DNA from 3 places in the Serratia fonticola genome. Region 1 is predicted to be linked to each of the others. Evidence: predicted binding sites of a transcription regulator. Region 1 holds the regulator's gene; each other region holds the start of a gene.
What was found. The regulator PurR, encoded in region 1, represses purine synthesis genes. The targets are predictions, from matches to a motif close to CANGCAAACGTTTGCNTG.
Positions count from the first base shown of each region.

Region 2: WN53_RS19635 (nucleoside-specific channel-forming protein Tsx) is a predicted target of PurR. The motif match lies at 1,234-1,251, and genes of this name have one in related genera.
Region 3: glyA (serine hydroxymethyltransferase) is a predicted target of PurR. The motif match lies at 1,007-1,024, and genes of this name have one in related genera.

Region 1 covers NZ_CP011254.1:4,550,603-4,552,809, reverse strand. Annotated here, with positions in the region: gene sodB (superoxide dismutase [Fe]) at 1-218, shown strand, start outside; gene cydH (cytochrome bd-I oxidase subunit CydH) at 283-372, opposite strand; gene purR (HTH-type transcriptional repressor PurR) at 697-1,722, shown strand; gene punR (DNA-binding transcriptional activator PunR) at 1,719-2,207, opposite strand, start outside.
Region 2 covers NZ_CP011254.1:4,436,218-4,438,424, forward strand. Annotated here, with positions in the region: gene yddG (aromatic amino acid DMT transporter YddG) at 1-662, shown strand, start outside; gene WN53_RS19630 (hypothetical protein) at 748-1,020, shown strand; gene WN53_RS19635 (nucleoside-specific channel-forming protein Tsx) at 1,412-2,207, shown strand, end outside.
Region 3 covers NZ_CP011254.1:214,767-216,973, reverse strand. Annotated here, with positions in the region: gene hmpA (NO-inducible flavohemoprotein) at 1-789, opposite strand, end outside; gene glyA (serine hydroxymethyltransferase) at 1,131-2,207, shown strand, end outside.

The DNA.
Region 1 (2,207 bases):
CGGGCTGGACTTGGCTGGTGAAAAAAGCGGACGGTAGTCTGGCGATCGTCAGCACCTCAAATGCGGCAACCCCGCTGACCGGCGCAGACGTTCCGTTATTGACCGTTGACGTGTGGGAGCATGCTTACTACATCGACTACCGCAATGCGCGGCCAAAGTACCTGGAAAACTTCTGGGCGTTGGTGAACTGGGCGTTCGTGGCAGAAAACCTGGCTTAACGGCGGGTGACTAGCTAATAATAAGGCGCGGCATCAAGCTGCGCCTTTGTTTTTCTGCTGCGGATCAGTTCAATGCGGCAATAAAACTGAAAGCAATAATCATTGCCAAGGCACCCACGGTGGTGAGTAATGACATCTTCAAATCGGTATCCATATACAACTCCCTCTCAGATTGGCTTTTCAAGAGCATAAGCCACACAGTTTATACGTCAAATCATTTTCCCACAGTTCGTGATTAAAATCTTGTTATGCTTTCCCCGCTGATAATTACCGATTAGCTCTTCCACTTTTCTTCAATATGCGACAAAATCCGCAGTTCACAACTGCGTACCGATAAACTGCCCCTCCCTGTTCAAGCGATTTACGACTTCAGCACTAAAAACTCAGTTTTCGCTTATCTGGGAAAGGATCTACGTAGGCAAACGATTAACATCATACTTACATGCTGTAACATGTGGGTTTAGGAGTCATTTTTTACATGGCAACGATTAAAGATGTGGCCAAACGCGCTGGCGTTTCTACCACTACCGTATCGCACGTTATCAATAAAACGCGTTTCGTCGCCGAAGATACCAAAACGGCCGTTTGGGCCGCCATCAAAGAGCTGCACTATTCACCCAGCGCCGTCGCCCGCAGCCTCAAGGTCAATCACACCAAATCGATCGGTTTGCTCGCCACCTCGAGCGAGGCCCCCTATTTTGCCGAAGTGATCGAAGCGGTAGAAAACAGCTGCTACAGCAAAGGCTATACCCTGATCTTGTGTAACTCGCACAATAATCTGGATAAACAGCAAGCCTATCTAGCGATGCTGGCGCAAAAGCGCGTCGATGGCCTGCTGGTGATGTGCTCAGAATATCCAGATCAGCTACTGGGCATGCTGGAAGATTACCGTAATATTCCCATGGTAGTGATGGATTGGGGTACCGCACGCGGAGACTTCACCGATACCATTATCGACAATGCCTTCGAGGGCGGTTACCTGGCAGGCCGCTACCTGATCGAACGTGGCCACCGGGACATCGGTGCAATTCCTGGTCAACTGGCGCGTAATACCGGTGGAGGTCGCCACCAGGGCTTTCTGAAAGCCATGAAGGAAGCCAACATCGAAGTGCGCGAAGAATGGATCGTGCAGGGGGATTTCGAGCCTGAATCTGGCTACAAAGCCATGCATCAGATCCTGTCGCAAAAGCATCGTCCAACCGCCGTTTTCTGTGGCGGCGATATTATGGCCATGGGGGCGATCTGTGCCGCCGATGAGCTGGGGTTGCGTGTACCGCAGGATATCTCGGTTATTGGCTACGACAACGTGCGTAATGCCCGCTACTTCACCCCGGCGCTGACCACCATTCACCAGCCGAAAGAGCGACTGGGCGAAATGGCCTTTACCATGCTGTTGGATCGCATCATCAGCAAGCGTGAAGAATCGCAGGTGATTGAAGTGCATCCAAAACTCATCGAGCGCCGCTCAGTCGCCGATGGTCCTTTTGTCGATTACCGCCGCTAAATACTGTGCCTTAACCCCATATTTCTCCGTAGGGGCGCCGCATGCTGCGCCCGATTCCCCCCCGGGTCCTCTTCACTGAGCCATTCCTGATTGAGCGTTTCGCTATCGCCCAGATAGTCCAGCAGCCAGGCCATGGCCGGAGACTGGGCGTTTTGCTGCCAGGTCAGGCAGCAAGCGCTGGGCGGGAAAGGCTCATGCAGTGTCAACACCACCAGTTCGCCACTTTGCACCAACGGCAATACGCGATGTGCAGGCACCATGCCCACACACAGCCCGGCACGCAAACAATCTACCGCCGAAACCCAGTCCGGCACGGTCAGCCGCCGCTGGTTGTCCAGCGACCAGGTCACCCGCTTGGGTAAATTGCGCGAAGTATCTTCCAACAGCAACGAGGGATAGGGCCGTAGCTGATCGTCGCGCAGCTTTCCTTGCAAGGCGGCGAGCGGATGTTTAGCATGTACTACGCAGAGCCAATTCATAAAGCC
Region 2 (2,207 bases), 110 kb from region 1:
TGTATGAGATTTGCCTTTCGCTGTCGCTGGGCTATGCCAGCAACCGTACGCAGGCCATTGAGCTGGGGATGATCAACTATCTTTGGCCCTGTTTTACCGTGTTGATGGCCATCCTGTTCAATGGGCAAAAGGCCAAATGGTGGGTGGTGCCTGGTTTGTTGCTTTCCCTGTTCGGGATTGGCTGGATCATGAGCGGCAGCGGCGGTTGGTCACCAGCGCAAATGCTGGCCAACGTGCGCAGCAATCCGTTGAGTTACGGGCTGGCATTCAGTGGTGCGGTGATTTGGGCCATCTATTGCAACGTGACCAAGAGGATCGCCCAGGGCAAAAACGCGGTGGTGCTGTTTATCTCGCTCACCGCGCTGGCGCTGTGGTTAATTTATCCTTTCAGCAATGAAAGCGGTATGCACTTTAGCCTGCCGGTTGTGGTGGCGTTGCTGTGCGTGGGGACGGCGATGGGGGCTGGCTATGCCGCTTGGAACGTTGGGATCCTGCATGGCAATATGACGCTGCTGGCGACCGTATCTTACTTTACCCCGGTGTTGTCATCGGTGTTTGCCGCCGTGGTACTCAGCACCGCGCTGACCCTTAACTTCTGGCAGGGGGTGATAATGGTAACGCTAGGATCGCTGATTTGCTGGCGGGCCACCCGCGCCGACTGAGGCTTATTTTTTACCAGCACAGGCGGCAGAATAATGAATTTCGAGCTAATCTCAAGGTAAGTGTTCTGCCAGAAGGAACGGGAAAATGAGAAAAGATATTCAATTTATTCAGCAGCCAGCGCTTAATGGCCACAGTTTCAGCACCGGCGATATCGTTCGCCTGACCACCGCTAACCTGCCGCATGAATACCAGTTGGATGTGATGATCCTGCGCCGTGACGATAAGCTGATCCACGGCTCGGTCGTCGTGGCCTCGCCGAAAGTCGATATCCCGGTCAGCCAATGGGAAATTGCCATCGGTGATGAGGTGGTATTCCGGCAAGAGAACATTGCCAAGGCCGTACCCGGAGCTCGCTGATAAAACCAACCGGTTCGCGAAATAAGGGGCCATATACTGCGCCCGCCTGCCACTAAGCCGACATAAGCGTCGGCTTTTTTACGCGCTTTTTAACCCCAGGTTAAAATTTGGTGTTGAACACAAAGACACCAAAAGTCGTCGCTTGAAAATTTATCGACATGATGAAAATCACATCAAAAATGTTTTGCACTGCAATTTATTTTATAAAATGAGAACGCAATCGATTACGCGATGGTAAAATGCCTAACTGGATCACAGATTATTACAGCGAGAGCTTTCTATAATGCGCACGGCAACCGGCAATAGGTAACCGTTTGTTTACAGCAGGCGTCGCCAGACACATATCATTCCAACGGGCAGGGAATTGGCCCACTCAGCATGTGGTAATAAAATGAAGAAAATAGCTCTCGCAGCAGGTGTGCTTCTCTCCGCGTCTTTCAGCCCCGCTTCCATGGCGGCAGAAAGCAAAGACAGCCAGTATCTTTCAGACTGGTGGCATCAGAGTGTCAACGTAGTAGGCAGCTACCATACCCGCTTCGGGCCGCAGCTGAACAATGACGTGTATCTGGAGTATGAAGCCTTTGCCAAGAAAGACTGGCTGGATTTCTATGGCTACGTGGACGTGCCAAAGTTCTTCGGCACCGGTAATACGCCAAACCGTGGTATCTGGGACAAAGGCTCACCGCTGTTTATGGAGATCGAACCGCGCTTCTCCATCGACAAACTGACCGGCACCAACCTGGGCTTTGGGCCGTTCAAAGAGTGGTATTTTGCCAACAACTATATTTACGACATGGGGCGTAACAGTGCCTCCCGTCAAAGCACCTGGTACATGGGTCTGGGCACCGATATCGAAACCGGTCTGCCGATGAGCCTGTCGATGAACATTTATGCCAAATACCAATGGCAGAACTATGAGGCATCCAACGAGAACAGCTGGGACGGCTATCGCTTCAAGGTGAAATACTTCGTGCCGTTGACCGAAATGTGGGGCGGCAACCTGAGCTATATCGGTTTCACCAACTTTGACTTTGATTCCGATCTGGGCAGCGACAACTTCGTGGTGGATGGCCGTCAGGCACGTACCAGCAACTCTATCGCCTCCAGCCACATTTTGGCGCTGAACTACGATCACTGGCATTACTCCTTCGTGGCACGTTACTTCCATAACGGTGGTCAATGGAATG
Region 3 (2,207 bases), 1.7 Mb from region 1:
TGCCACCGGCATAGTAGGTTCTACCTGCAGGAAGAAATCGCCGTGTGGTGCCGCGAGATGAATGATATCGCCTTCTTTGGCCTGTTGATGCAGGAAGTTGGAAACGGCGCCCTGTTCCTCACGTTTGACCGCGATACGGTAATATTCCCCGTTCGATGCGGTGGTGAGTGAATACTGGCGGATCTCCTGATGTTGCAGGCTACCATCGTTAATATAAACCGCCAGATACTGACCCGGCTGGTAATCGGCCACGCGGCCGCCGTCTACCGGTGCCAGTATAAAGCTGGATATGACCTCGCTCTGCGGCTGTTTTTTCACGATGCGGAAGGCTCGCAAATCACGCCAGCCGCCGTCACTCTTTTCCGTTTCCTGATAAATCTGGCCTTCACGCTGAATAAACACGTTGGCCAGCACCCCGTAGGCTTTTCCCCAGGCATCAAGCACTTCCTGACCAGGGCTGAGCATTTCGTCCAACGTGGCTAACAGGTGGTGGCCGACAATCTGATACTGATCGGGCTGGATATTGAAGCTGGCGTGCTTCTGGGCAATGCGTTCTACCGCAGGCAGCAGGGCGGCCAGGTTTTCCAGATTGCTGGCGTAAGCGCAGATAGCATCGAACAACGCCTGGCGCTGATCGCCGTTACGCTGGTTGCTCATATTGAAAATATCTTTCAATTCAGGGTTATGAGCAAACATGCGATCGTAGAAGTGGGCGGTCAGTTTGGGGCCGGTTTCGGCTAACAGGGGGATGGTCGATTTAACGGTGGCGATGGTTTGACTATCCAGCATGGTGAGGCTCCTTGGGGATGTTTTTATGATTATCTAATAGATGCATTTTATATGCATCTTATGAAATTTTCTCATGCTTGTAAATATCCCTGTTGTTGTTGCGGGGTTGTTAACCGTCGATCGCCTTCACAGAACTTGAAAAAAGCGCATTTTGTTGATGAGTAAAACTCCGTTGCCAAAATGCGTCCTTTAAGGGTTCAAAGCCTTACGCCACCTGATGCCAATCGTTTGCGTAAAAACCTCTGTCAAGACCTATCTTCGATAGGCCGAAACGGTTTACACTGTGGCCCAGCACCCATAGGGGTAAATTAAGCTAGCTGATTTCAGTCAGGAGATGCCGGATGTTAAAGCGTGAAATGAACATTGCTGATTATGATGCCGAACTGTGGCATGCAATGGAGCAGGAAGTGGTGCGTCAGGAAGAGCACATTGAGCTGATTGCGTCTGAGAACTACACCAGCCCGCGTGTGATGCAGGCCCAGGGTTCCCAACTGACCAACAAATACGCAGAAGGCTATCCGGGCAAGCGTTACTACGGCGGTTGCGAATACGTTGATATCGTTGAGCAACTGGCGATCGATCGCGCCAAAGAGCTGTTCGGTGCCGACTATGCCAACGTGCAGCCGCACTCTGGTTCTCAGGCTAACTTTGCCGTTTATACCGCACTGCTGCAGCCGGGTGACACCATCCTGGGGATGAATCTGGCACACGGCGGCCACCTGACGCACGGTTCACCGGTGAACCTGTCCGGTAAGCTGTATAACGTGGTGCCTTACGGCATCGATGAATCCGGGCAGATTGACTATAACGATCTGGCCAAACAGGCGCAGACCCACAAACCAAAAATGATCATCGGCGGCTTCTCGGCCTTCTCCGGTGTGGTTGATTGGGCAAAAATGCGTGAAATCGCTGACAGCATCGGTGCTTACCTGTTCGTGGATATGGCACACGTGGCTGGCCTGATTGCCGCTGGCGTTTACCCGAACCCGGTTCCTCATGCTCACGTCGTGACCACCACCACTCACAAAACGCTGGCAGGTCCGCGTGGCGGCCTGATCCTGGCCAAAGGTGGTGATGAAGATCTGTACAAGAAGCTGAACTCTGCCGTCTTCCCAGGTGGCCAGGGCGGCCCGCTGATGCACGTGATCGCGGGTAAAGCGGTAGCGTTGAAAGAAGCGATGGAGCCTGAGTTCAAGGTTTACCAGCAGCAAGTGGCCGATAACGCCAAAGCGATGGTGAAAGTGTTCCTGGATCGCGGTTACAAAGTGGTTTCTGGCGGCACCTACAACCACCTGTTCCTGCTGGACCTGGTCGATAAGAACCTGACCGGTAAAGAAGCCGATGCCGCGTTGGGCCGCGCTAACATCACCGTTAACAAGAACAGCGTGCCAAACGATCCGAAGAGCCCGTTTGTGACC